2 regions of the Paenibacillus sp. FSL R5-0912 genome follow, and region 2 is predicted to be linked to the other one. Evidence: riboswitches for the same ligand, from Rfam matches in the RefSeq annotation. Region 2 holds a riboswitch; the other holds the start of a gene.

Region 1 (15,053 bases), 970 kb from region 2:
AAGATCCGCAAATCCTCTACCCGGATCCTTCTGCTGTTCTCCATTGCGCTGGCCTACGGCGCGATGATTGGCCTCGCGAAGAACGGCATTGGCTCGGTATACGATCTGGCGAATTATATCGTACCGCTGCTGCTGATTCCGTTCTTCGCGGTAACCCCGTACAAACCGAAGGATATCGACCGGCTGCTGTATGCTTTTGCCAATATCGCCGTGCTGGTTGCAGCGTATGGAATTGTACAGTATCTGACGGTTCCTCCGTGGGACGCCTTCTGGATGCGGAACGCGGATATGATGTCCATCGGAACACCGTATCCCCTGGAGATCCGGGTGTTCTCCACTCTGAATTCTCCGGGCCCGGCGGCAACCTTCCTGGTCTTCGCGCTGGTCCCGATGATTCTGGAGAAAAGATGGCAGGGAACACTGCGCTGGATTGGTGTTCTGCTCGTAGTAGTCTGCCTGCTGACTACGCTGGTGCGTTCCGCATGGCTGGTCCTGCTGGTAATGCTGCTGGTGTACATTGCCTCCTCTCCCTCCAAGGGCAAATGGAAAACTCTGCTGCAGCTTGTATTCGTGGCAGCCGCGCTGTTCACGATAGTTCCCAAGCTGCCGGGGGCAGAGGGGCTGGTCGCCCGGATGGAGACCCTCACCTCGGTGCAGGAGGATCATTCCTACAATGAACGTCTCAGCTTGTGGACGAACATGCTGCCGATGGTGGCAGGCAATCCGGTCGGTCAGGGTATCGGCAGCGTAGGACAGGGGACGAAGATCGGCAACGGCGGGGAGCTTGGTGAATACGGCAACATGGATAACGGTGTGATCGCACTGCTGCTTACCTTCGGAGTACTCGGCGCATTGTTCTTTTTCGGAGCCCTGGGGGCCGTCATTAAAGAGATTGCCGTCAGAGTAACCAGCAAGGATCACCTTCAGCCTTACGCCCGCCTGTCGCTGGCGGCATGGATGGGGGCTGTGGTAAGTCTGGTATCGGATAACGGATTTCCGGGTCTCAAGGGTTATCTGATCTGGATGCTGATCGGACTCGGACTCAGTGCCAAAGAGATTACTCAGAGCAGAAAGAAGGGTATACCACATGCAGCAGTTGAACGCGAAATCACTTCCCGCTAATACAGTCTGGTCCTCCCTCAGGCGCTTCACGAAGAGTAAGGACAACAGCTCGGCGGCCGTAAAAACAATGTTCGTCAGCGTATTGATTCTGCTGGTCAATATGCTGACCGGTGTGCTGACCGCCCGGTATCTCGGTCCGACAGGGCGGGGGGAACAGACCGCTATGGTGAACTGGTCACAATTCCTGGCGTTCAGCATGAGCTTCGGCATCCCCTCGGCACTGATCTACAACGCCAAGAAGAACCCGGATGAAGCCGGAGTACTGTACAGGGTGGCGCTGCTGATTGGACTTGTGTTCGGGACGATGGCCATGATCATCGGGATTATTGTTCTCCCGTATTGGCTGAAGTCCTTCAGCCATGATGTTGTGGTCTTCGCCCAGTGGTCGATGATCCTGTGTCCGCTGATTGTGGTCTCGCAGGTCAACAATGCGGCGTTCCAGTTCAGAGGGGATTACAAAACCTTCAACTGGCTGCGTTATCTGATTCCTCTGCTGACGCTGGCCGCGATTGGGATACTCATCCTGACCGGACACATGAATCCTTATACAACAGCGCTGGCCTATCTGGTCCCGTCGGTTCCGCTGTTCATCGGAATGACGGTCTCGCTGCTCCGCACCTACAAAGTAAAGCTGCGGGATGCCTATCTTAACTTCAAAAGATTGTTTACTTACGGTATGGGCTCCTACGGTAATGATCTGCTTGGACAGTTCTCGTATTACATAGACCAGATCATTATTGCCGGGCTGCTCCGGCCGGCCGATCTGGGGCTCTATGCGGTTGCTGTAAGCTTGTCGCGAATGGTCAACTTCTTCTCTAATTCGATTACGGTGGTCCTGTTCCCCAAAGCCTCCGAGATGTCAAAGGACGAAGCAGTAGCCCTTACCTTCAAGGCTTTCCGGATCAGCACCACCTGTACACTGCTTGGCGCACTGTTCCTGATGCTGGTTGCCCCGTTTGTTATCCCGCTGCTCTACGGCAAGGATTTCAACACGGCGCTTACCGTGTTCCGCCTGCTGCTGCTGGAAGTGACCATCAGCGGAGGGACGCTGATTCTGGCCCAGGTGTTCATGGCGCTGGGCAAGCCGAAGTTCGTATCCATCCTTCAGGGAGTCGGCCTGATCCTCGTGATTCCGCTGCTCTTCCTGCTGGTGCCGAAATTCGGATTGTTCGGAGCGGGAGTGGCTATGCTCTCATCGGCAGTGCTGCGGTTCCTGTTCATTATTCTTAATATCAGATACAACCTGAAGGTTAAGCTTCCGCGGCTGCTTATTAACGCCCAGGACCTTCAGTGGCTGAAGACGACGATGAATTCGTATATTCGCAAAAAACCTATGGATGTGTAAGCGGAAAGTGAGCAGAGGCACGATGCGAACTGCCTTTCTGCTTAAATGAAAAAGGACAGTGTTTGGAGGAAAGTAGAGAAAATTTGGAGCTGGAAGAAGCGTCAGCGTTCGCCTTTGTCTTCCGATTTCAACCGCAGTCAGCGGTTAATCAAGGAAATCGGAAGACAACAGCGATCGGAAGCCCAAATTTTCTCGGATTGACGATAGACACTGGACTGAAAAAGGAGGATACCTTCATGGATTCAATGACAAGCGTGCTTGGCGGCCGGGGGAGTTACCCGATATCGGCGGTCATCATCGCTCAGGATGACGAAGTTCGAATCTCCGCGGCTATTCAGTCCTGCCAGTTGTTCGCCGACGAGGTGGTTGTAATCGACGGGGGCAGCAAAGACGGGACAGTCCAACTGTCCGAGAGCCTGGGATGCCGGGTGTATGTTAACCCATGGCCCGGATACGCGAAGCAAAGGGAATTCGGAGTGGAACGCGCCGTCCATGATTGGGTCTTCCTGATTGATACCGACGAAGTGGTCAGTGAAGAGCTGGCGCGGGATATTCTGGAGCGCAAGCCGGGACTTACGGATGCCACCGTAGCGTTCTCGCTATACCGGATTGGTGATTTTCTCGGCAAATGGCTGGATAAGGGTGAGTACCTGGTGCGGCTGTATAACCGCAAGGAGTATGGCATCCGTAACAGCCTGGTGCATGAGATGCCCGAGGTATCCGAGGAACGGACGGTGAAGCTGAACGGAACGCTGTGGCATCAAGGCTTCCGCAGCATCAACGATCATGTAGCCCGGTTCAACAAATACACGGATCTGGAAGCGCAAAGCGCCTTTGCCAGCGGCAAGCCGTTCAAACTGAGCCACTTGCTGCTGCGTCCGCCGGCACGTTTCCTGCAGAAGTATTTCGTGCACGGCTTATTCAAAAAAGGGATTTCAGGCTTCGCGGTATCGATATTCTGGGTGATGTATGAATTCATGGTCGGCTTCAAGCATTACGAATTACACAGCTCCGGTAAGCTGACCCGGCATAACACCCAGGGCCAGGCCGACAAGGAGAACAAAGGGGAGAGAAGCTATGTCGTACAATGACGGATTGAACATTATGACGACCGGCCTCAGCTGGCCCTCGTTACAGCCCGGAGGACTGAACACCTATTTCAAATCCGTATGTGAGCAGCTCTCCACACGGAACCTGGTGCATGCCCTGATCTGTAGTCAGGAGACACCGGCTACCCCAAAGGAACTGATCATCCATAACGCCGGCGATCCCAAGGAGACGATCTGGAAACGCAAGGATGCCTTCCAGCGCAAGGCGGCGGACCTGATGGGAGACGGCAGCGGGCGGATTGATATCCTCTATACCCACTTCGCACCTTACGGCATCGGACCGGCGATTGAAGCGAAGAAGCGGGGCATTCCGGTGGTGATGACCTTCCACGGCCCCTGGAATGAAGAGATGAAGATCGAAGGTCAAGGCATCAAGCACAAGGTGAAAACAACGATTGCCAAATCGATTGAACATAAGGCTTACAAGCTGGCGGACAAATTCATTGTCCTAAGCGATTACTTCCGGGGTATGCTGCATGATCTGCATGGGGTGCCGCTGCACAAGATCATCGTCATTCCGGGGGCGGCCAATGTGGAACGGTTCGTGCCTTCCACCAACCGGCTGGCGGTCCGGCGGACACTGAATCTGCCGGAAGGCGCAACGACCGTGCTGACGGTCCGGCGGCTGATGAACCGGATGGGGCTGCTGCAGCTGCTCGAAGCCTGGAAGCAGGTCGCCGAGCGGTTCCCGAACGCGATTCTGCTGATCGGGGGCAAAGGCCCGCTGCGCGGGGAGCTCGAAGAGAAAATAGCCGATTACGGACTGGGCAACAAAGTCCGGCTCCTGGGCTATATTCCCGATCATGAGCTGGCCTCCTATTATCAGGCGGCGGATATGTTCGTCGTTCCTTCGCAGGCGCTGGAAGGCTTCGGCCTGATCACCGTTGAGGCGCTGGCCTCAGGACTTCCGGTGATGGCGACGCCGGTCGGCGGCAACAAGGAGATTCTGCAGGGCTTCCGGCCGGAGCTGCTGTTCAAGAGTGCAGGCAGCGATGATATGGCAGAAGGCATGATTCATATGCTGAGCAACCGCAAGCTGCTGCCGGGCCGTGACGAATGCCGGAATCATGTGCTGGAGAAATATACCTGGCAGCATGTGGGCGATCAAGTGGAGTCCGTATTCCTCGAAACTTTGGGAAAGGGTGTGAGCGTAGGATGATCAAAGTCGCTTATATTGATCACACCGCCAAATGGAGCGGCGGAGAGGTTGCCTTGTTCAACATTCTCACCAACATCGGTGAACAGATTCAACCGCTGGTGATTCTGGCGGAAGAAGGCACTTTGGCCGAACGCCTGCGGGAAAAGGGCATCGATGTCCGCATTATCCCGCTGGATGAGAGCATCCGCAGCCGCGGACGCAACGCTGTGAACCTCGGTGCTCCGGCTGCTGCAATGAAGCTGTTGGCCTACGGCCGTAAGCTTGCTCCGCTGCTCAAAGAGGAGAAGGTCGATTGCGTGCATACCAATTCACTGAAATCGGCATTTTACGGAGCGGTGGCTGCCAAAAAAGCCGGGGTGCCCCTGATCTGGCATATCCGGGACCATATCGGAGCCCCGTACCTGAAGCCGGTTGTCGCCAAGGCGATCCGGCTGCTGTCACGCCTGCTGCCGAACGGCGTCATCGCCAATTCCCATTCCACACTGAATGCCCTGGAGCTGCCGCGGTCAAAGAAGACGCTGGTCGTTTACTCCGCTTTTGCCAAAGCGATTGGTGAAGGAATCGGCAAGCGGGACCAGAAGGACTTCAACGTCCTGCTGGTGGGACGCCTGGCTCACTGGAAAGGCCAGCATATTGTACTGGAAGCCGCCAAGGCCTTCAAGAATGACAGCCGGGTGAAGTTCTGGCTTGCCGGAGACGCGCTGTTCGGAGAAGAGGAATACAAACAGGAATTAATTCAGCAGATGCAGCAAGGCAACATTACCAATGTCAGCCTGCTGGGTCATGTAGATGATATACAAGGACTTATGAACAAAGCCGATTTACTGATTCACACGTCGATCACCCCCGAGCCGTTTGGCCAGGTCATCGTCGAAGGTATGGCGGCTGGACTGCCGGTGATTGCCTCCAATGAAGGCGGACCGGTTGAGATTGTAGTTCCTGGCGTAACAGGAATGCTGATCCAGCCGGGAGATGCTACTGTACTTGCAGACTCCATCACCTGGATGCTGAACCATCCCGAAGAGCGTAGACGGATGGCGGATAATGGAATGAAACGGGTGAAAGAGCATTTTGTCATCGAGAATACGGTCAAGGATATCGTAGCGTACTACAAAGGTCTGCTGGCGGTTACCTGACCTCGCGCTTGGACAATGCTTAAGACTTGCTTCACGATCCGTTTCTACCATGCGTTCACTGCATGATGATGCTGCTCCATAAAACTTTGAGGATGATTCACATGAAAATTGCGATAGCGCACGATTACTTAATCCAAATGGGCGGAGCGGAAAGAGTGGTGGAGGTTTTTCATCACATGTATCCGGATGCTCCGATTTTCACAACGGTTTTTAACGGAAGCCGCCTGACCGATAACCTCAAAGATGCGGATATCCGGGCCTCCTGGCTGCAGAAAATCCCCGGCGTGAAGCGGAATTTCAAAGGGGTGCTGCCGCTCTATCCGATGGCTGTCCGCGATTTGGACTTCAGCGGATATGATATCGTCCTTAGCTCCAGCAGTGCTTTTATGAAAAGCATCCAGGTGCCCGAGTCTACGTTTCATCTGTGTTACTGCCATACCCCCATGCGGTTCGCCTGGGATTATGACACTTACATGGAGCGGCAATCCAATTCAGGATTATTCAAAAGACTGCTTAAGGTATATATGCAGCGGCTGAAGAGCTGGGATCAGCGTACCTCCAAGAATGTAAACCAGTTCGTAGCCAACTCCTCCGTCGTGAAGACGCGGATTCAGAATTATTATCACCGGGATTCCGATGTCATCTTCCCGCCGATTAATACAGCCCGCTTCACCAGCTCCCCTACCATTGGAGATTATTATCTGATCGTATCCCGGCTGGTTTCCTACAAGCGGATCGATCTGGCGGTAGAGGCATTCAACCGTAACGGCGTGAAGCTGTACATCGTGGGAGACGGGCCGGACCGCAAGCGTCTGGAAGGCATGGCCAAGGATAATATCTCTTTCCTGGGGCGGCTGGAGGATGAAGAAGTGACAGGACTGATGTCGCAGTGCCGGGCTTTTGTTTTTCCCGGAGAAGAGGATTTCGGCATTACGCCCCTGGAGGCGAATGCTGCAGGAAGACCGGTCATCGCCTATCAGGCCGGAGGAGCGCTGGACACGATTATTCCTTACGTCAACGGCGTGTTCTTCCAGCACCAGGAAGTTGATGATCTGCTCCAGGCCATTGATGAAGCAGAATCCTATGCGTGGGATATCGAGCAGATTATGGGCCATGCACGTAAATTTGATGAGCAGGCGTTTATGGTCCAGTTCAAGCAGTATGTGGAACAGGCCTACGTCAATTTCCTAAAAGGAGGATGATTGTATGAAACTCGCAGTAATCGGTACCGGCTATGTAGGTCTTGTCTCGGGCGTATGCTTCACCCTTAACGGAAATCATGTCATCTGTGTCGATAAGGATGAGGAAAAAATCAAGAAGCTGAACCGGATGGAATCCCCCATCTATGAGCCGGGCATTGAGGCGCTGATCGAAATGAATCTCCGCGAGGGCAGGCTGAGCTTCTCGGCCGATCTTAAGGATTCGGTCCGCCGCTCCGACATCGTCATCCTTGCCGTAGGGACCCCCTCACTGCCGGGCGGTGAAGCAGATCTAAGATATATTGAAGGGGCCGCCATTGAAATTGCGCAGGCGATGGAAGGCTACAAGATCATCATGACCAAGTCGACCGTACCCGTAGGCACCAATGAGAAAATCCGCAATTTGATCGCTTCGCATACGAATCATCCCTTCGATATTGTCTCCGCCCCTGAGTTCCTCCGTGAAGGCTCCGCGATCCGCGACACGCTGCATCCCGACCGGATCGTGATCGGACTTGATAATCCTGAGCTTGAGCCTACGATGCGCCAGCTGCATCAGGGCTTCACGGACAATGTATTCGTCACGGATATCCGCAGCGCCGAGATGATCAAATATGCATCAAATGCGTTCCTGGCCACTAAGATATCGTTCATTAACGAGATCGCCAATATATGCGAAAAAGTGGGAGCTGATGTAACCGAGGTAGCCGAGGGCATGGGAATGGACCGGAGAATCGGGTCTACCTTCCTGCAGGCCGGCATCGGTTATGGAGGCTCCTGTTTCCCGAAAGACACCAATGCGCTGATCCAGATTGCCGGCAACGTGGACTACGAGTTCAAGCTATTGAAATCGGTGGTCGAGGTCAATAAAGGACAGCGGTTCATGATTATCTCCAAGCTGCATGAATCGCTTGGCAGCCTGCGCGGCGCAGTTATCGGCATCTGGGGCCTTGCCTTCAAGCCGAACACCGATGATGTCCGCGAGGCGCCTGCCCGCGAAATCGTTGAAGCGCTGGTAGCTGAAGGTGCTACCGTCAAGCTGTATGATCCGATTGCCGCCGATAACTTCCGGCGAGAGTACGATCACCCGCAGCTCCGCTGGTGCGGACTGGCGGAAGAGGCTGCCGAAGGCAGCGACGCAGTATGCCTCCTGACCGACTGGAGCCAGTTCAAGGATATCGACCTGCATCAGCTCGCTGGGAGCATGCGCCGCCAGGTATTAATTGACGGCCGCAACGTCTATACCAAAGAGCAGATCGAAGGAACCGGCCTGGAGTATCATTCCGTCGGACGCCCGCAGATGGGCGGCCTTAGCGGCTTCTCCGCCAGCGTTGCTGGCGCGATCTAATCGTCTAGCGGATATCCCGCAGCCTCCCCAGAAGTGGCTGCTTAGGGAAATTAGAGGGAAAAATCCCTTTGATTTCACTGGATGCGGGCTAAACGAGGAAATGAGGAGCATTAATGCACTTGATTCCACCGGATGCGGGCCAAACGAGGAAATGAGGAGCACAAGTGCACTTGATCCTTGCCCTACCCGCCGCGTGAGTGAGCGGCAAGCCCTTGGAACAAGAGTCTTGTGTCTTGGTCTTGTGAGAGTCTTGTGAGAATCTTGTGTTGCCCCCGCTGCTACGGCGAGCGGGAGTCCCTTGGAACAAGAGGCACTTAAGCATCTTTAAATCTTTCCTGCCGCGCAAGCATAGCGGCAGCCACGGTTCAATTGCCGCAACAACAAGCGGCAATAGCTGGATCTTTAGCCGGGAGCTTCGCCTGCGGGCGAAGCGAATAGCCCCAGCTGTTATGTAATGGAACGGAGAGGAATTTTGGAACTGTAGGAGCGTTAGCGTCCGCCTGAAAGCTTTCCGTAGGAAAGCTAGCTTCGGAAGCATATGCTGTCTCTGGATTTCTACCGCGAAGAGCGGTCTAATCAGGAAATCCGGAGGCAACAGCGGCCGAAAGTCCAAACATTCCTTGCAGTGACTCTCATAACAGCCAGCGCATTAAGCTTTTCCGCAATCTGCAGCTCCCAATAACAATCCGATATTTTCGCGACATCACATAAACTTAGGAGGGTTCACTTATGAAACTAGTACTTCTATCAGGCGGTTCTGGTAAACGGCTCTGGCCCTTGTCCAATGATTCACGTTCGAAGCAATTTCTGAAAGTACTGGAAAGCCCGGCAGGTGAACCGGAATCCATGGTACAGCGGGTATGGAGACAGCTGCAGGAGACAGGGATGGCGGAATCGTCCTACCTGGCTACCGGCCGCAGCCAGGTAGAGATGATTCAGAGCCAGCTGGGCAGCGGGGTGCCGATTATCGTTGAGCCGGAGCGGCGCGATACCTTCCCTGCTATTGCATTGACTGCAGCATACCTGTATTCGATCGCCGGTGTTTCACCAAGCGAGACGGTAGCCATCCTGCCCGTCGACCCTTATGTGGAGTCGTCCTTCTTCGATACCGTTCTGCAGCTGGAGAGCACGATGCTGGAGAGCGGCGCCAATCTGGCGCTGATGGGCGTAGTTCCGGAGCATGCTTCCGAGAAATACGGCTATATCATTCCTACCAGCGCCGAAGCGGGAGCGAGCGGGTATCTGCAGGTCAGCCACTTCCAGGAGAAGCCGGACCGCAAGCAGGCTGAGGAGCTAATCAGTCGGAACGCCCTCTGGAACTGCGGCGTGTTTGCTTTCCGTCTTGGGTATCTGCTGGATATTCTGCAGCGCAAAGGACTGCCACTGAACTATGAGGAACTGCAGAAGCAGTATAAACTGCTGGCTTCCATCAGTTTTGATTATGAGGTGGTAGAAAAAGAAGAGAATATCGTGGTTCAGCCTTACGCCGGATTCTGGAAGGACCTGGGCACCTGGAATACGCTGACCGAAGAAATGACCAGCAATCATGTTGGCAAAGGTTTCGTCACTGCAGATTCCGAAGGCACCTGCCTTATCAACGAACTGGACATTCCGATCACCGTGATCGGGGCGAAGGATCTGATTATCGCCGCCAGCCCGGACGGAATTCTGGTTACGCACAAGGCGGAGAGCCCGCGCATTAAGGAAGTGCTGAAATCTTTTGAACAAAGACCGATGTACGAAGAACGCCGCTGGGGCCACTACAAGGTAATTGATTATGTGAAATATGCGGAAGGTAATGAGGTGCTGACGAAGCGGATCTTTATCTCTGAAGGTAAAAATATCAGCTATCAGCTGCATCACAAACGCAGTGAAATCTGGACCATTGTCAGCGGTGAAGCCAGCATTGTGCTCAATGAGAAAATGCATAATGTAAAGGCGGGGGATGTCGTACGGATTCCGGAAGGCACCAAGCATGCGATCCTGGCATTGACAGATATGGAATTTATCGAAGTGCAGACCGGCTCTGAGCTGGTGGAGGAAGATAACATCCGAATCACCTTGGATTGGGAAGATATCGCCTTGCAGCAATTTATTTCGTAGGTCTAATCTATCTATATAACCAATTGTTACAAATCCAAAACAGGTATTAAGAACCAATTATTAAGAAAAATTCATTTTTGCTCTAAATTAAAACTAAATAGAGACGATACTTACGGTAAGAGGGATTAATCCTTCCAATACGACAAAGGCAAACCTAATCGAAAGATAGGGACGCAAAGCTATAGGGCCTTCGCAAGAGTGGCAGCCTGGCTACCGAAAGGAAGATGGATTTTGATAACTTACCGTAAGTCTCGTTTGCTGTGCACTGTGCTGTCTCTGGCCCTTTTATTGACTGCAGTACCTCTGGGACTCGGCGGAATGCCTTCATCTGCAGAAGCTGCATCTAGTTCCAAAGCGCCCGTTAATCCGGAGGCTTCAACCGAAGCAGTCAGATTGCTGGACGATCTGTATTCTATCACTGGAAAAGGCATTATTACCGGCCAACATGACTATCTGGAAAGTCCGGACGAATTCAGCAACAAGCTGAAGGGAACCAGCGGACAATATGCTGCTCTTCACGGGTATGAACTGGGCGTAATTAGCGGGCAATCGGAAAGTACAGCAGCGGCGCAGCGCAGAAATGTTGTGAACAGCGCGATCAACTGGTATAAGGGCGGCGGCATTGTAGCCATGACTTTTCATGAGAATCTGCCCGGTACCGCATACCTCTGGTCCAATGTTCAGAAACCGCTGAGCCAGGCGGAATTCAATAAATATATTACTCCAGGTACAACACAGTACACTGCATTGATTGCAGATCTGGACAAAGTGGCAGTTTCACTTAAAAGCCTGCGGGATGCTGGTGTTCCCGTACTCTGGAGACCTTACCACGAAATGAACGGTAACTGGTTCTGGTGGGGGAAGAAAAATAACTTTGCTTCGCTTTGGAATATTATGTATGACCGTTTCGTGAACGTTCATAAATTAAACAACCTGCTGTGGGTATGGAACCCCAATGCACCCAATGCCTGGTCTGATCCTTATGCGCTGACCTATCCGGGGGCTGACAAGGTGGATGTACTCGCGGCAGATATATATGAGAACGATTATATGAATAAATACCATGACGGCCTGCTTGCCCTTGCGAATGGCAAACCGATTGCCATTGGCGAGAATGGACAAATGCCAAGCACGGCAAAGCTGCAGCTCTCCCAGAAAAATTGGGTATATATGATGAGCTGGGGAAAAATGCTGTATGAAACCAATACCGATGCTACCATCAAAAGCTTCATGAGCGACAGCTATACGGTGACCCGGGACGATTATAAAGCAGGCACATTTGCTCCGTCAACGCCGGTACCAACAGCAACGCCAACGCTGGTACCAACAGCAACGCCAACGCCGGTACCAACAGCAACGCCAACGCCGGTACCAACAGCAACGCCAACGCCGGTACCAACAGCAACGCCAACGCCGGTACCAACAGCAACGCCAACGCCGGTACCGACAGCAACACCAATGCCGGTACCGACTGCAATGCCGATCCCGACGCCCCCTGCTTCCAATGATACTGTGACGGCCCCCGTCGTTCAGAATGGTCTTCAGGGGGAATACTACAAGAACATGACGCTTTCGGGCACTCCGGTTCTGGTCCGGAAGGATGCGCTGCTGAACTTTAACTGGCGCCAGACAGCGCCGGATGCGAAGCTCGGAGTGGATAGCTTTTCTATCCGCTGGACGGGTCAGATCAAACCGACTTTCAGTGAAACCTATCAGATTATCACTACATCCGATGACGGTATCCGCGTCTATATTGACGGCACAGCTGTAATCAACAGCTGGACCAAACAGAGCGGTACCGAGCGTACAGGAAGCATAAACCTGCAAGCAGGCCAGCTCTATGATATCAAAGTGGAGTATTACGAGAATGCAGGCGATGCCAATATCCGTCTGATGTGGCAGAGTCCAAGCCAGGCGAAGGCAACTGTACCTACAAGCGCGTTATTTGTGAACACGGCTGCTTCTTCAGCCAGCAAAGCAGGCTTGGATGCTCCGGCAGTGACTGCAACACCAGTACCAACAGCAACGCCATTACCAGTATCAACACCAACACCGGTGCCAACAGCGGCACCGACGCCAACAGCGGCACCGACGCCAACAGCGGCACCGACGCCAACAGCAACACCGGTGCCAACAGCGGCACCGACGCCAACAGCGGCGCCAACACCAACAGCGACACCAACGCCGACAGAAGGTTCAACGCCGGAGAATCTTACGGCGGAGGCTCCGGCGGTGAACGGGCTGGTTGCGGAATATTTCAATAATATGACGTTGTCTGGTGCCCCGGCAGTGGTACGTACCGATGCAGTGCTTGACTTCAACTGGCGTCAAGGCACGCCGGATGCCGCAATCGGCATAGATTTCTTCTCTGTACGCTGGAGCGGTAAGCTCAAGCCGCTATACACTGAGACTTATCAGATTTATACCACTTCAGATGACGGCATCCGCGTACGGATCAATGGTGAGCTTGTGATCGACAGCTGGATGAAGCAGAGCGGGACCGAACGCACAGGAAGCATAAGCCTGACAGCCGGTCAGCTATATGATATACAAGTGGAGTACTACGAGAATCAAGGAGATGCCAGAGCACGCCTGATGTGGGAGAGTCCGAGCCAAGTTAAGGCAACGGTTCCCGCGAGCGCACTGTTTCTCCCTTCCGCTTCCTAGGATCATACCCCCGCAGCTGTATTCATTATTGGCGCTGATACTGGTTAAGACGTTACAATTCTAAATCCTATAAAGTCCAATCTTAATGGCCCTGCTATTAGCAGGGCTACTAAGCTATAGACCATCCGGTTAATTCATTGCAGCCTCTTAACAGAGAACTGCATACCTGCCTGCCTAAGGCGGCAGTGAAACCCGGGGAAAGGAGATTATATTGAACACTTACCGTAAGTACAGGCTATATACAACAATTATTCCTATTATCCTTATCCTTTCACTTCTGCCATGGGGGGAGGCGCGCAGTCTTCCCGTAGCACGCCCCGTAAACACTCCTGCCGTTTCCATCAAACCCGTTAATCCCTCCGCTTCCAAGGAAGCTGCTGCACTGCTCAGCTATCTGTCCGATCTCAGCGGCAAGGGCATGATCTCCGGCCAGCATGATTACCTGGAGAGCCCCGATGAATTCAATAATAAGCTTAAGAACGCAAGCGGACAGTACGCCGTTCTGCACGGCTACGAGCTGGGAGCCATCAACAACCAGTCCAAGGAGACCATTGCCAGGCAGCGTCAGGCTGTCGTAGACAGTGCCATTAAGTGGCACAAAGGCGGAGGCATTGTAGCGATGACCTTCCATCAGAATCTGCCGGGAACCTCTCCCGAATGGGCTAATGTAAAAATGAATCTGAGCCAGGACAAATTTGACGCATACGTTACTCCGGGAACTCCTCAGTACAAAGCTCTGATCGCCGAGCTGGATGAGGTAGCCGGGTACTTGGGAGAACTGCGGGATGCCGGAGTTCCGGTTTTATGGCGTCCATATCATGAAATGAACGGCAACTGGTTCTGGTGGGGGCACAAGGATAACTTTGCCCGGCTGTGGGATATAGTGTACGACCGTATGGTGAACACACATAAGCTGAATAACCTGCTCTGGGTATGGAACCCGAATGCACCGAACGAGTGGGCGAAGCCTTACAGCGATTATTATCCGGGTGCCTCCAAGGTGGATGTACTGGCAGCCGATATTTATAACAATGACTTCAAGCAGTCCTATTACGAGAACCTTCTGATGCTGGCTGACGGCAAACCCATCGGTATCGGGGAGAGCGGAGAGCTTCCAGACCCTGTCATATTGTCTCAAACCCAGAGTAAATGGGTATATACGATGACATGGGGGAAAATGCTGCTTGAGAATAATAATCTCCAGAAAATTCAAAGCTTTATGAGCAATAAGTACACCGTATCACGGGATGATTACAAGCTGGCACTGAATGCTCAAATCAACACACTTGCTGCGGTATCGCGCAACGGTCTCAAGGGGCAATACTTCGGCAATACGGAGCTGTCCGGCAAACCGATGCTTACCCGGAATGATAACAGGATTGACTTCAACTGGCATGGGGATTCGCCGGCGCCGGGAATCGGCAAGGACTCTTTTTCCGTACGCTGGACCGGTAAGATCAAGCCAGTCTACAGTGAAAAGTATACTTTCACAGCCTCTTCTGATGACGGCATCCGTGTGTGGATCGGCGGCAAGCTGATCATTGACAGCTGGAAGAAGCAAAGCGGTGTCAGCCGGGAGGGAAGTATAACTCTTACAGCCGCAACTGCCTACGATATTAAAGTGGAGTATTATGAGAATCACGGTGACGCAAGCGTTCGTCTGATGTGGCAAAGCCCGCGCCAGAAGCAGGCGTTGATTTCCCAGAATGCGCTGACTCTTCCTTAAGGAATGAAGCTGGTCATGATGAATGAAGCTCTACGGAACCCAGTACATTACAGCCACCCCGGAAGAAAGCGAGGACAAAGGAATGAGGACTAGACTCAAGACAAAGAGAAACAAACCCATTCATCTACTACTAAAATTT
Region 2 (15,053 bases):
TAGCTTCCATTTTATGGGGCGCGCGCAAAGGTATTATGCATTATACTTAACCTTGTTGTCTTGACGAGCCTCACGGCTTGTCTTGAATAAATAAAACGAAATCTAGGAGGAACTATTCAATGAGTGTAAAAGTTGGTATTAACGGTTTTGGACGTATTGGACGCCTTGCATTCCGCCGTATTCAAAATGTAGAAGGTATCGAAGTGGTAGCAATCAATGACTTGACTGACGCTAAGATGCTTGCTCATTTGCTTAAATATGATACAACTCAAGGTAAATTCCAAGGCGATGTTGAAGTTCACGACGGCTTCTTCAAAGTTAACGGCAAAGATGTTAAGGTTCTTGCTAACCGCAACCCTGAAGAACTTCCTTGGGGAGAGCTTGGCGTTGATATCGTTCTGGAATGCACAGGGTTCTTCACAACTAAAGAAGCCGCTGAAAAGCACCTTAAAGGCGGAGCTAAGAAAGTAGTTATTTCTGCTCCAGCTACAGGCGACATGAAGACTGTTGTTTACAACGTTAACGATGACATCCTTGACGGAAGCGAAACAGTAATCTCCGGCGCATCTTGCACAACGAACTGCCTGGCTCCTATGGCCAAAGTTCTGAACGACAAATTCGGTATCATCGAAGGCTTGATGACTACTATCCACGCTTACACAGGTGACCAGAATACACTTGATGCTCCACACGCTAAAGGTGACTTCAGACGTGCCCGCGCTGCTGCTGAGAACATCATTCCTAACACTACCGGTGCTGCTAAAGCAATCGGCCTGGTAATTCCAGAACTTAAAGGCAAACTTGACGGTGCAGCACAACGTGTGCCTGTAGCTACTGGTTCCCTGACTGAGCTGGTTACTGTTCTGGATAAGAGCGTAACTGTTGAAGAAATCAACGCAGCAATGAAAGCTGCTTCCGATCCGGAAACTTATGGCTACACTGAAGATGAAATCGTATCTTCCGACATCAAGGGTATGACTTTCGGTTCCCTGTTCGATGCTACACAAACTAAAGTTCTGACTGTTGGCGACAAACAACTGGTTAAAACCGTTGCTTGGTATGACAATGAAATGTCCTACACTGCACAGCTTGTTCGTACTTTGGAGAAATTCGCTAAACTTGCTCAATAATACCGATTTCATATAAGCAGTACAATTGAGCGGAAACAATGAAAGTCTGTTTCCGCTCTTTCTAAATGAAATGGATTCGTGAATGAACCAATTTTGGGTGTGGAGGAAATGTTAATCATGAACAAAAAAAGTGTCCGTGATGTAGAAGTAAAAGGCAAACGCGTCTTCGTGCGTGTGGATTTCAACGTGCCAGTGGAAGACGGTAAGATCACTGATGATACCCGTATCCGCGAAACCCTTCCAACAATTAAATACCTGATTGAGAACGGTGCAAAGGTCATTCTGGCCAGCCATATGGGCCGTCCTAAAGGTGAATTCGTCGATTCCATGCGGTTGACTTCCGCAGCTGTACGTCTGTCCGAATTGCTCGGCAAACCGGTAGCCAAAGCAGATGAAGCGATTGGCGAAGCGGTAAAAGCACAAATTGCTGAACTGAACGAAGGCGACGTGCTTGTGCTTGAGAATGTCCGTTTCTATAAAGGGGAAGAAAAGAACGACCCTGAACTGGCTAAGCAGTTCGCTGAACTGGCAGACCTGTTCGTCAATGACGCATTCGGCGCGGCTCACCGTGCCCATGCTTCGACAGAAGGTATCGCTCACTTCCTGCCTGCCGTATCCGGCCTTCTGATGGAGAAGGAATTGTCCGTTCTGGGCAAAGCCCTGTCGAATCCGGAACGTCCCTTCACTGCCATCATCGGCGGTTCCAAAGTTAAAGACAAGATCGACGTGATTGACAACCTGCTGACTCTGGCTGACAACGTATTGATTGGCGGCGGCCTTTCTTACACCTTCACCAAAGCTCAAGGCTTCGAAATCGGCGAATCTCTGGTAGATAATGAAAAGCTCGAAGCTTCGCTCGGATTTATCGAAAAAGCTAAAAAGCTCGGTAAAAACTTCCTGCTTCCTGTAGACGTTGTTGTCGCTGACAAGTTCGGTGCAGACGCTAATACCAAAGTGGTAGACATTAACGAAATCCCTGAAGGCTGGATGGGTCTGGACATTGGTCCTAAGACTCGTGAAATCTATGCTGATGTGATCAAGAGCTCCAAGCTGGTTGTATGGAACGGACCTATGGGCGTGTTCGAAATCGACATCTTTGCTGAAGGAACCAAGGCTGTAGCTCAAGCTTGCGCAACTACCGAAGGTTACACAGTAATCGGCGGCGGTGATTCCGCAGCAGCAGCAGAGAAATTCCACCTCGCAGACCAAATGGATCATATCTCCACTGGCGGCGGCGCATCACTCGAGTTCATGGAAGGCAAGGCACTTCCAGGCGTAGAAGCACTGAACGACAAGTAAGACGTAGAAGGTAGAAGGAGGCAATCCATTACTATGAGTAGAACACCTATCATTGCCGGCAACTGGAAAATGTTCAAAACCGTTCCGGAAGCCGAAGGCTTCATCGCTGAAATCAAAGGTCAGGCGGAAGTTGAAGGCGTAGAGACTGTAATCTGCGCACCATTCACTAACCTGCCTGCACTTGTTGCAGCGGTACAAGGCACCAGCATCAAAATTGGTGCTCAGAATCTTCACTTCGAAGATAACGGTGCTTACACAGGCGAGATCAGCGGCGTAATGCTGAAGGATCTCGGTGTGGAATACGTGATTATCGGTCACTCCGAACGCCGTGCATACTTCGGTGAGACGGACGAAATCGTCAACAAAAAAATGCATGCGGCATTCCGCCACGGCATTACACCAATTGTCTGTGTAGGCGAAAAGCTCGAAGAGCGCGAAGCAGACCAGACTAAAGATGTATGCAAAGTGCAGACTGAAGCGGCATTTGCCGGTCTTAGCGCGGAACAGGCAGCAAGCGTAGTTATCGCTTATGAGCCTATCTGGGCTATTGGTACAGGTAAATCCTCTACTTCCCAGGATGCTAATGAAGTTATTGCTTACATCCGTACCCTTGTAAAAGGCCTGTACGATGAAGCAACTGCTGAAGCTGTCCGTATCCAATACGGCGGCAGCGTGAAGCCTGAGAATGTAACGGAGTACATGAGTCAAAGCGACATCGACGGCGCTCTAGTCGGCGGTGCCAGCCTGCAGCCTGCTTCCTTCGTTTCACTCGTTGAGGGGGCGAAATAAGAATGTCAGCACCAAAACCTGTAGCTCTAATCATCATGGACGGTTTCGGTTTGCGTAATACGGATGAAGGCAACGCAGTTGCCCAAGCCAACAAACCGAACTACGATCGTTACCTGAAACAATATCCGAATACTACACTTACCGCTTGCGGTGAAGCTGTAGGTCTGCCGGAAGGACAAATGGGTAACTCTGAAGTAGGGCACCTTAACATCGGCGCAGGCCGGATCGTATACCAGGATCTGACCCGCATCGATAAGTCGATCCGTGATGGGGAATTCTTCGAGAACGAAACGCTGGTTGCTGCGGTGAGAAGCGCCAAAACAACCGGCAAAAAGCTTCACCTCTATGCACTTGTATCTGATGGCGGCGTACACAGTCACATTAACCACCTGTTCGCGATGCTCGATCTGGCCAAAAAAGAAGATTTGCATGAAGTTTATATTCATGCCTTCATGGATGGCCGCGACGTACCACCCGACAGTGGACAGAAGTTCATTCAGGACCTGGTAGCCAAGATCGAAGAGGTTGGCGTAGGTACGATTGCTACGGTATCCGGACGTTATTATGCCATGGACCGTGACAAACGCTGGGAACGTGTAGAGAAAGCTTATCGTGCAATGGTTTACGGCGAAGGCCCTAAATATACCGATGCACTTCAGGCAATCACTGGATCTTACCAGAATTCTGTGTATGATGAATTTGTAGAGCCAAGTGTGATTGTAGATAGTCTTGGCAACCCGGTTGCGACAGTGGAAAGCGGCGATTCCGTCATTTTCCTGAACTTCCGTCCTGACCGTGCGATCCAGCTGTCGCAAGTATTCACGAACTCCGATTTCCGCGGCTTCGACCGTGGTCCTAAGTTCCCGGAGAACCTGCATTTCGTATGTCTGACTACCTTCAGCGAGACGGTTCAAGGCTACGTGGCTTATTCCCCGAAGAACCTGGACAACACCCTCGGTGAAGTGCTTGTTCAGCAGAACAAGAAGCAGCTGCGTATCGCGGAAACTGAGAAGTATCCGCATGTTACCTTCTTCTTCAGCGGCGGACGCGATGAGGAGCTTCCTGGCGAAACCCGTATCCTGATCAACTCACCGAAAGTGGCAACCTATGATCTGCAGCCTGAGATGAGCGCATACGAAGTGGCGGCGGCCTGCGTAGCGGAGATCGAAGCAGACAGACAAGATGCCATTATCCTGAACTTTGCTAACCCTGATATGGTTGGACACTCCGGGATGCTGGAGCCTACCATCAAGGCAGTTGAAGTAACGGACGAATGCGTAGGTAAAGTTGTGGATGCAGTAGTTGCCAAAGGCGGCGTTGCGATCATCATTGCCGACCACGGTAATGCGGATATGGTATTCGATGAGAATGGTCGTCCATTCACAGCCCATACCACCAACCCGGTTCCTTTCATCGTTACAACTGAGAATGTTGTATTGCGCGAAGCTGGTATCCTCGCAGATGTGGCACCGACAATCCTGGATCTGATGGGACTTCCGCAGCCTGCGGAAATGACCGGACAATCCATGATTGCCAGCCGCAAATAGGCAGACCCCAAGTTTCATTGTTACACTAAACTTAAAGTTAAAAGGAGATTAAACTTACATGACTATTATTTCTGATGTGTACGCTCGCGAAGTCCTCGACTCCCGCGGTAACCCTACGGTAGAGGTTGATGTTTATCTGGAATCCGGCGCTAAAGGCCGCGCGATCGTTCCTTCCGGCGCTTCCACTGGTGCTCATGAAGCTGTAGAGCTTCGTGACGGCGACAAATCCCGTTACATGGGTAAAGGCGTTCTGAAAGCTGTTGAGAACGTAAACGAAATTATCGCTCCAGAAGTAATCGGTATGGATGCTCTTGACCAAGTGGGCATCGACAAATTGATGATCACTTTGGACGGAACTCCTAACAAAGGCAAGCTGGGCGCTAACGCGATCCTGGCAGTATCCATGGCCGTAGCTCGTGCAGCTGCAGCAGCTCTGGATATTCCTTTGTACGTATACCTGGGCGGATTCAACGCCAAAACTCTTCCAGTACCAATGATGAACATCATCAACGGTGGTGAGCATGCCGATAACAACATCGACGTTCAAGAGTTCATGGTTCTTCCTGTAGGCGCTACAAGCTTCAAAGAAGCTCTTCGTACAGGCGCAGAAATCTTCCACAACCTGAAATCCGTACTTCAGTCCAAAGGCCTTAACACAGCTGTAGGCGACGAAGGCGGCTTCGCACCGAACCTTGGTTCGAACGAAGAAGCAATCACTACAATCATCGAAGCGATCGAAAAAGCCGGTTACAAACCAGGCGTTGACGTATTCCTCGGTATGGACGTTGCTTCCACTGAGTTCTACAAAGACGGTAAATACACACTTGCTGGCGAAGGTAAATCTTACACTTCCGCTGAGTATGTTGACCTTCTTGCTTCTTGGGTTGAGAAGTACCCAATCATCACAATCGAAGACGGTATGTCTGAAGACGACTGGGATGGCTGGAAATTGCTTACTGAAAAATTGGGCGACAAAGTCCAATTGGTTGGTGACGACTTGTTCGTTACGAACACTGAGCGCCTTGCTACAGGTATTGAAAAAGGTATCGGTAACTCCATCCTGGTTAAGGTTAACCAGATTGGTACACTGACTGAAACTTTCGATGCTATCGAAATGGCTAAACGCGCTGGTTACACAGCAGTTATCTCCCACCGTTCCGGTGAATCCGAAGACAGCACAATCGCTGACATCGCTGTTGCGACTAACGCTGGTCAGATCAAAACGGGTGCTCCTTCCCGTACAGACCGTGTTGCTAAATACAACCAGTTGCTTCGCATCGAAGATGAACTGGGTGAACTCGCTCAATACAACGGCCTGAAATCCTTCTACAACCTCAAAAGATAATTTCTTTTGACTCTATATTTAAAAGGCCTGCCGAACTTCGGCAGGCCTTTTTTTGGATGATAGACCCACAAAGTGCAATGCGAACAGCGAGGTTGCCTCTGATGCTTCTAGTGGGTTATTCTATAATTGTAGATAACTGGAAGGAGTGTGGGCATGAACGCTATTGTTGCGGGTATAGGTGTGGGAATATTTTTAATCATTCTCAGCTGGGTGCTGTCGCGGACCGGGCGCATGCGGAGCAGAGCTGTTTTTTATCCGGGGATCACTGGTTTACTGGGCAGTCTGATATTACTGGTTCTAAGTTTCACTGTAATTGGAGGCTGGGAGGGGATCGGGTATGCCTTCTTCTCTGTGCCTATATTATTAATCTCTGGTCTGCTGCTGCTCGTTCTTGTTTCCTATAGAAAACAAACCTGAGAATATTAATAGTAGGATATTGATAGAATGCAGTTTGTAAGGTTGTATTCAATCTATGGCTATGATAAAATAAGAATGCTGTTTATGAAACGGAAATTCCAATTTAGCATAGATAGTGATGCTTGGACGTAGGAGGTGGAAGTGAATGGATATCTTTTTGAAAGTGGTGCTTCTGATTTTTGCCGTAGGTCTGATTGCGGTCGTTCTTCTGCAAAAAGGGAAAAGCGCGGGTCTTTCCGGTGCCATCTCCGGCGGTGCTGAGCATCTCTTCGGTAAAACAAAAGCACGCGGTATGGAGCTTGTATTGCAGCGTGTAACGGTTGGATTGGCAGCCGGATTCTTCATTATGTCAATCGTTGTAGCCATTGTTATTGAGTAGTTTGCCTACTGTAAGCCTTCGCTCTGTTCTGAATGGAATAGGCGGGGGCTTTTTTGTATGCAGATTTGAGTGTTTGCACATCATAACAGGGATGCCCGGGATTGATTTCGTGTATACTAGGGTATGAAGTATATAAAGGTAAATTTTACTTGGATTTATTTGATGTGGGATAGGACAAGACATACATATATGCCAGCGGCATGAATGCTGCGGAGGGCCGAGGTGACGAAGATGATAACACAAGAAATTCTACTTGATTACATGCGGGAAACCGCTTATAAACCGCTAACGTATGAAGAACTGGTGAGCCATTTCGCAATTGAGGATAGCGAGGCGTTCAAAGCCTTTGAGCGTCTGCTGATTGAACTGGAAAAGGACGGCCGGATTATTCTGACCCGGGGTAGCCGTTATGGCGTACCGGAACGTATGGATCTGCTGCGCGGACGGCTGCAAGCCCATGCGAAGGGGTTCGCTTTTCTGATACCCGATGACCGTGATCATCCCGATGTATACATCCATGCCAATGATCTGAAGGGTGCAATGAACGGTGACATCGTACTGATCCGCATTACCTCGAAGAGCCCGTCTGGCGGGCGTATGGAAGGCGAAGTAGAGCGGATCCTGATCAGAGGCGTATCGCAGACGGTTGGCGTATTCCAGAGCCTGGAGACGTATGGCTTCGTGCTGCCGGATGATAAGCGGATTAACCGGGATATTTTCATTCCGAAGCAGTCCTTCAAGGGAGCGGTTGACGGGGAAAAGGTCGTTGTCCGCATTGTGAACTATCCGGAAGGCCGTGCTGCGGCTGAAGGTGAAATTATTGAGATCCTCGGCCATAAGGATGACCCGGGCGTGGATATTCTGTCGGTTATCCGCAAGCATCAGCTGCCGGAGGCTTTCCCTGCTGAGGTGATGAAGGAAGCGGAGCAGGCACCCGATTCCATTACCGACGAGGAGATTATCCAGCAAGGCCGCCGCGATCTGCGCGGACTGAACATTGTCACCATTGACGGCGCGGATGCCAAGGACCTGGATGATGCGGTGAATGTGGAGCGTCTGGAGAACGGTCATTATAAGCTGGGCGTTCATATCGCCGATGTAGGCTATTATGTGCGTGAGGGCTCTGAGCTGGATAAAGAAGCCTATGACCGCGGCTGCAGCGTGTATCTGGTTGACCGGGTCATTCCCATGCTGCCGCACCGGCTGTCGAATGGGATCTGCAGCTTGAACCCGCAGGTAGACCGGCTGACCATGTCCTGTGAAATGGAATTCGACGAGCACATGAAGGTTGTGAAGCATGATGTGTTCACGAGTGTAATCCGTACTAAGGAGAGAATGACTTACTCCGATGTACGCAAAATTGTTGAGGATGAAGACCCTGAGCTGCTGGAGCGCTATGCTCCCCTGATCGGTGATTTCCGCCTGATGAAGGAACTCGCGATGAAGCTGCGCGATGCCCGGATGCGGCGCGGAGCCGTTGACTTCGACTTTGAAGAAAGCAAAATCATCGTAGATGAAGCAGGTAAGGCTATCGATATTGTGAAGCGTGAGCGTTCCGTGGCCGAGCAGATTATTGAGGAATTCATGCTCGCGGCTAATGAGACTGTAGCGGAGCACTTCCACTGGCTGAAGGTGCCATTCCTGTACCGGATTCATGAAGATCCGGATCCGGAGAAGCTGCAGAATTTCATGGCCTTCGCCGCTAACTTCGGTTACCACGTCAAGGGTCGCGGCAATTCCGTTCATCCGCGTGCGCTGCAGGATCTGCTGGAGCAGATTCAGGGAACCAAAGAGCAGACGGTCATTAGCACGATGATGCTGCGCTCCATGAAGCAGGCGAAATACGATGCCGAGAGTACGGGTCACTTCGGACTGGCTGCAGAATTCTATTCCCACTTCACCTCGCCGATCCGCCGTTATCCCGACCTTGTCATTCACCGCGTCATGCGTGAGGTGGTGGAGAATGGAGGAGCTCTGACGGAGAAACGTCATGAGTATCTGGCTTCGCGGATGCCGGATATCGCCCAGCAGTCCTCCGAACGCGAGCGTGTAGCGGTAGAGGCTGAACGTGACACTGAGCAGCTGAAGAAAGCGGAGTTCATGCAGGATAAGGTAGGCGAAGAATTCGATGCCATGATCAGCAGCGTGACCAGCTTCGGAATGTTCATCGAGCTGGATAACACGGTAGAAGGTCTGATCCGGCTCAGCGCACTGAGCGATGATTATTACCACTTCGATGAAGCCCACATGGCCCTCATCGGTGAGCGTACCTCCAAAGTGTTCCGCATCGGAGACGAGGTGAAGATCCGTGTGGCCAAGGTCAACATGGACGATCATACGATTGACTTCGAACTGGTTGATATGAAGCCGCGCGCGGCTGGCGACCACCGGAACTACGGCGGACGCGGCGGCAAGGCCGGACGCCCTGGTGCCGGCGGCTCCGGCAAGCCATTTGCGGGTAAGGCTGGCGGCGTTGGCAAGGGCCGCGGAGGTAAGGGTAAGCCTGGCCGCGCAGCGGCTGGTGCGGCTAAAGGCGCCGGGAAGGGCAAGAACGGCGGTGCAGCTGCCGGTGCGGCTGGATTCGGCGCCAAAGGTAAAGGCAAGAGCGGCAGCGCTGGCGCCGGTGTCTTTGGCGGTGCAGTTAAGGGCGGCGGCGCTGAGGCTGGCGCTGGTGAAGAGCCGCGCGCAGGTGTAGCGCCGGCTGAAGACGGCGGCGCAGCAGGCGGCCGTAAGCGCGGCCGCGGGCCGGAAGCGGCCGCGCGGCGTGCACTTGCAGCCGCCTCCGCAGCGGGCAGCGCGGCGAAGGCGGACCGCCGGGGCGAAGCCGGCGGATCAGGTGCTCCGCGCGAGCGTGAGCGCGGCAGAGGCCGCGGCGGAGACGGCGGAGGCAGTGCCGGGGGACGCGGCATTGCCTTCGGCTTCGGCTCCGGCAAGGGCGGCTACGGCGCGCCAAGCGGGGGCGGAGCCGAGCAGGCGGGCGGTGAGCTGCGCGGCGTGGACGCGAGCACACGGTTCCGCAGCCGCGAAGACCTCGGCAGCGGCCTCGGAAGCGAAGGCAACGGCGCAGCGCCGGAGGGCAAGAGCCGCCGCAAGAAGAAGAAAGGCGGCGTCTTCATCGGCACTTCTGTGACTCCAGGCAACGTGGAGACCACTAATCCGGCACCGGCAGGCGCTGGCGACAAGAGCGGCAATCCGGAGGGCGGCGGCCGCAGAAAGCGGAAGAAGAAACCTCAGGCCTAGGCAGAATTAATAGAAGGCACTGTTCCTTTAGGGGGACAGTGCTTTTTTAGAATATAAGGGGACTTCTATTTCACCTGAAACGTAGCACTTCCTGACACCCATATGTCAAAATGATTGCTCGGGATAGGGTGATCCTTCCTTGCACTGCCTGCTTGGCTTTTGATACAATATAGACCTGGTGTCCGTTCATAACGGGCCGGGAATTCAATTCAAGGAGTGACTTTCATGGGTAAAAAAGCAGACGGGAAAGTGCTTGCCCAGAACAAAAAAGCTTCCCATGATTATTTTATTGAGGATACGTATGAAGCGGGTTTGGTTCTGACGGGTACAGAGATCAAATCGCTGCGTAACGGCCGCGCTAACATCGGGGACGCTTTTGCTACCATCCGGAACGGTGAGATTCATATTCACAATATGCATATCAGCCCTTTTGAACAAGGGAACCGCGCCAACCCTACCGATCCAACGCGTACACGTAAGCTGCTCATGCATAAGGAACAGATTCACAAGCTGCTCGGTTCCTCGAAGCGGGATGGCTTCACGATTGTGCCGCTGAAGATTTATGTGCGCAATGGCTACGCCAAGCTGCTGATCGGCCTTGGTAAAGGTAAGAAGGAATACGACAAGCGCGACTCCGCCGCGAAGCGCGATGCTCAGCGTGATATCCAGCGTGTGCTGCGCGACAAACAGAAGATCGCCCGCTAGACTGGTAACCACCTGGCGCCCAATTGTTCCAGATTCGACCTTCAATTCCTTTAACCTACGTGTTAAAGTGTTGATAAATGTGCTATACTGTGTAAGTAAAACTTATTGCTTCTGAACAGCCATCTTGATCAAGATAGCTGTGAACCGGATCAGCATGTATGCTTGTCATTGATCCGTTAATCCGAAGCGCCCTTTCTAATGAGGGGCCGTTCTTGGATTCGACGGGGATAGTTCGAGCATGAGTAGCGAGTAGTGGGGACGCGTCCGCTTCATCAACGCTAAAGCCTATTAAACGGCAAACAACAAAACAACTACGCTTTCGCAGCCTAAGAAACTGTGCGCGTGCTTCTACCCTGCATCGCCCATGTGACAGGGATAGGGGCTAACAAGTAGTGGGATACGCTGTCTCATCTCCGCCTGCGGTGAGCTGAAGAAGACAATCAGGCTGACCCAACGTATAGCCGGTTACGGGGCGATACTCGGGTGACATCAAATCCGTGACTACACTCGTAGAAGCTTATGTGCCGTTATCTTCGGACAGGGGTTCGACTCCCCTCGGCTCCATATGGAGTATCAGTGAAGACACCTTTAGGGGTGTCTTTTTTCATTTCGGCGGCTGTTTTGGACTATACGTGGTGGTTAAAAGGCTTGCTGTGACGCGGTTTCGGGGGCTTGCTGTTAATGGATACAGTGAGTTTCACTGAGGCTATACGGAGACCGGTGGCTTTGGCCTCCACGTAACCCGTGATAAATATGCTCCCCCTTCGGCGTGTGTTTTCGCCTTCCATACCCATCATCCGCCCTTCGATTTTGACCAAAGAAGAGATCGTTGCAGTCTGAGCACTCCTACCTGCTATAAGTTGATATGAACGGTGCCATACGGAAATGTAGAAATTGGTTGTAACACCCAGCAGTATCAACTATAATTAGTGTCAGCTTGTAGATTAATGTCGAATAATGTATTGTCTTTCAGATAATCTCAATAATAATAGGGCACACTCGTTGAAAAACGGGGTCGCAAAACTACAGGGGCTATCACATGTCCAATTTGGATATGTTATGCCAGCCAGTTACCGAAGGCAAGGAAACCTCTCCTTTTCGGGAGAGTTTTTTTGTTGCAATGGGCCTGATTCATAAGGTGGGAGAACAGTGAGTATATTTAATAAGTCGATTGTATTTATCATAGCTCTGATTATTTTTGGACTACTAGGTAATATGCTCAGCCTATCCCTATTGCTGGGGGTCAATTTTATCTTCGGTAGTATATTCACCTTTTTGATATTGCGGATATATGGTCTTAAATGGGCTTTAGTGGCATCGGTTATTGTAAATGGTTACACGTTGTTTCTTTGGAATCATCCTTACGCTATGCTTGTTTTTGTGCTGGAAACTTTATTTGTCGGCGTCTTCTACAGAGGGAAAAGGATTGTTCTTTTTGATAGCCTATATTGGATGATTTTAGGGATGCCTCTCATATGGGTATTCTATCGTTATGCCCTGGATATGAATTTTACCGCTTCCCTGCTGGTTGTGCTTAAGGATGCCGTGAATGGTATTTTAAATGTATTGATTTCCAGTTTAATCTTTACTTATCTGCCTCTTCTTAAATGGCCATCATTCCAAAAACGCAAGATGTCGAGCTCTCTTCATGATGTGCTTTTCAACATATTTGTCACGTTTACCTTTATAACTTTGCTTCTGGTGACGGTGATGATCGGTCATGAACAGTATCACAACATGAATGAAAAAATAAAGTCAGAGACTGAACGAGATTCCGCTATCATCCGCAATGATCTTACAGAGTGGGGAGAAGTTCATGTTGCCGCAGTGAATACTTTATCGATGGCGGCGGCTGAGAATAGGATGGAAGAGATCGATTCCTTGCAGCGCCAAATGGCTTATCTACTGGCGTTATATCCGGATTTTACTACTTCATACATTGCTGATCGCAACGGAGTTACAAAGCTGTTCTCTCCATTACTAAATAACAAAGGAAAGTCAACGATTGGCTTAAACTTCTCGGATCGGCCTTACTTTGAATATATGAGAGAAAAACACCAATTCGTTGTTTCCGATGTGTTTCTTGGAAGAGGTTGCGTTAACGAACCCATTGTCGTTGTGGGCTCCCCTATTATGATTAGCGGCGAATTTACAGGGGCGGCCGTAGGTGTGCTCAATCTTAACTATGTTACAACGGAGTTAAAAAAGCTGGCGAATAATAGACTAATGAATGTCACAATCGTAGACCGGAATGACAGGGTTATTGCGAGTACTCGTGATGATCTGGCCGTTATGAACCCGTATAACTGGGCAGAAAGGGGCGAAGCAAGTGAAATAATTGGCGGTTTGTATCACTGGTTCCCGGATGCTATCAGAAATCCAATGAACAGATGGGGAGAATCCTCCTATTTCAAGATCATGACAATTCCGGAACTGGGTGATTGGAGTGTTATTGTCGAGGCACCAATTGCCCCCTATCGTGACCGCTTGTATAGCTACTACATAAAAATATTCAGTGTTTTATTGGCCTGTGGATTGATATTTATTTTTATTTCTAATGTGATCAGTGAAATCATTGTTCGACCGATTAAGCTTTTAACCCACACAACCACTAATTTACCTGAGAAAATAGCCGAGAACCAGAGCGTGAACTGGAAAGGCAGCTTTATACAAGAAATTAATACGCTTATATCTAACAGCAAGGATACGGCCACCAGACTTCAAAGCATGTTTGCTGAGATTCAACTCCTCGCCTATTACGACTGCTTGACCGGTTTACCCAATAGAGTCAACTTTAATCAACGGTTACAAGCTTACTTGAAGGAAGCCGACGACCATGGTCACACAGCCGCAATCCTGTTCATCGATGTCGATCGGTTTAAGATGGTAAATGATACGTTCGGTCATACAAAGGGCGATCAGTTATTAAAGCTGGTAGTTGTGAGGGTTCAAGAATGTCTTGGTCAGGATGCGATCCTCTCAAGAATGGGTGGAGATGAATTCATCGCCTTACTTCCCAATGTGACCCGTGAACAATCGGAACAAATTGCCCAAGCTGTTCTTGCGGCATTTAAGATACCCATTTCGCTAAGTGATCACGAGGTGTATACTACACCAAGTATTGGTATCAGCCTCTTTCCAACGGATGGAGACAGTGAGATGGAACTTATTAAGAATGCAGATCAAGCGATGTATATGGTTAAAAAGACAGGGCGTAATGGTTACAGTTTCTATGAGGGGAAGCTTAATACGTCATTGTCAAACCAAATGAGCTTGGAGACGATGCTTCATAAAGCTTTAGATAATCATGAGTTTGAACTATTCTATCAGCCCCGGATGGAATTGAAGACAGGCCAAATTATCGGACTAGAGGCTCTGATTCGATGGCGCCATCCAGTTCAGGGCATGATTAGCCCCGCGGAATTTATACCGATTGCCGAAGAAAGCGGACTGATTAGCCCCATTGGAGAATGGGTGTTACGGACAGCTTGTTCGCAAAACAAAGCTTGGCAGAATGAGGGCTACAAGCCAGTCTGTGTCTCCGTTAATCTATCCGTAAGGCAATTTAAGGATAAGGATCTGGTTCGGAACATCTCTGGCATCTTGAACGAGACCCAGCTTGATCCACGATACTTGGAGCTGGAGATTACTGAAAATATAAGTATGAACAATGAAGAACAGGTACTCTCCACTTTACAGGAGATAAGAAAGTTAGGCGTTAAGATCTCCATTGATGATTTTGGCACTGGGTATTCTTCATTGAACTATCTTGTGAACTACCCAATCGATTTCCTTAAAATTGATCAGTCCTTCGTTCGTAACATTCAGAGCCAATCCAACGATGTGTCCATTGTGAAAGCTATCATTTTCATCGCTCATAGCATCGGTTTAAAAGTTGTCGCGGAAGGCGTCGAAACGGAGGAACAATTGAACTTGCTGCGTGAATTGGAGTGTGATGATGTCCAGGGATATTTAATAAGCAAACCGGTACAATGTGAAGAGGTAAGGAATTTCTTATAAGGGAGTGCCGATAAGCTGCCTTTCTATGTATTATGGTGTCGTACGGGGGGCTTCTAGGGTGACATCAAAACTGTAACTACACTCGTAGAAGCTTATGTGCCGTTATCTTCGGACAGGGGTTCGACTCCCCTCGGCTCCATCTTATTATCAGTGAGATCACCTTCTTATGGTGGTCTTTTTAT

The links. A riboswitch is a leader RNA that binds a small molecule or an ion and turns the genes downstream of it on or off. The one in region 2 is predicted to bind cyclic di-GMP.
Region 1: it holds a riboswitch for cyclic di-GMP, as region 2 does, so the genes downstream of both, R50912_RS33810 (PA14 domain-containing protein) here and R50912_RS32950 (bifunctional diguanylate cyclase/phosphodiesterase) in region 2, are expected to answer to the same signal.

What each region holds. Positions count from the first base shown of each region.
Region 1 is NZ_CP009282.1:1,143,260-1,158,312, forward strand. Features, by position in the region: gene R50912_RS04935 (O-antigen ligase family protein) at 1-1,122, shown strand, start outside; gene R50912_RS04940 (oligosaccharide flippase family protein) at 1,088-2,467, shown strand; gene R50912_RS04945 (glycosyltransferase family 2 protein) at 2,704-3,558, shown strand; gene R50912_RS04950 (glycosyltransferase family 4 protein) at 3,545-4,735, shown strand; gene R50912_RS04955 (glycosyltransferase family 4 protein) at 4,732-5,871, shown strand; gene R50912_RS04960 (glycosyltransferase) at 5,973-7,073, shown strand; gene R50912_RS04965 (UDP-glucose dehydrogenase family protein) at 7,078-8,418, shown strand; gene R50912_RS04970 (sugar phosphate nucleotidyltransferase) at 9,148-10,521, shown strand; cyclic di-GMP riboswitch class I at 10,659-10,739, shown strand; gene R50912_RS33810 (PA14 domain-containing protein) at 10,753-13,188, shown strand; gene R50912_RS04980 (glycosyl hydrolase) at 13,400-14,914, shown strand.
Region 2 is NZ_CP009282.1:175,259-190,311, forward strand. Features, by position in the region: gene R50912_RS00870 (sugar-binding transcriptional regulator) at 1-3, shown strand, start outside; gene gap (type I glyceraldehyde-3-phosphate dehydrogenase) at 120-1,130, shown strand; gene R50912_RS00880 (phosphoglycerate kinase) at 1,248-2,429, shown strand; gene tpiA (triose-phosphate isomerase) at 2,463-3,218, shown strand; gene gpmI (2,3-bisphosphoglycerate-independent phosphoglycerate mutase) at 3,221-4,765, shown strand; gene eno (phosphopyruvate hydratase) at 4,824-6,110, shown strand; gene R50912_RS00900 (YesK family protein) at 6,264-6,527, shown strand; gene secG (preprotein translocase subunit SecG) at 6,673-6,906, shown strand; gene rnr (ribonuclease R) at 7,138-10,146, shown strand; gene smpB (SsrA-binding protein SmpB) at 10,372-10,851, shown strand; RNA gene ssrA (transfer-messenger RNA) at 11,054-11,418, shown strand; cyclic di-GMP riboswitch class I at 11,834-11,929, shown strand; gene R50912_RS32950 (bifunctional diguanylate cyclase/phosphodiesterase) at 12,001-14,871, shown strand.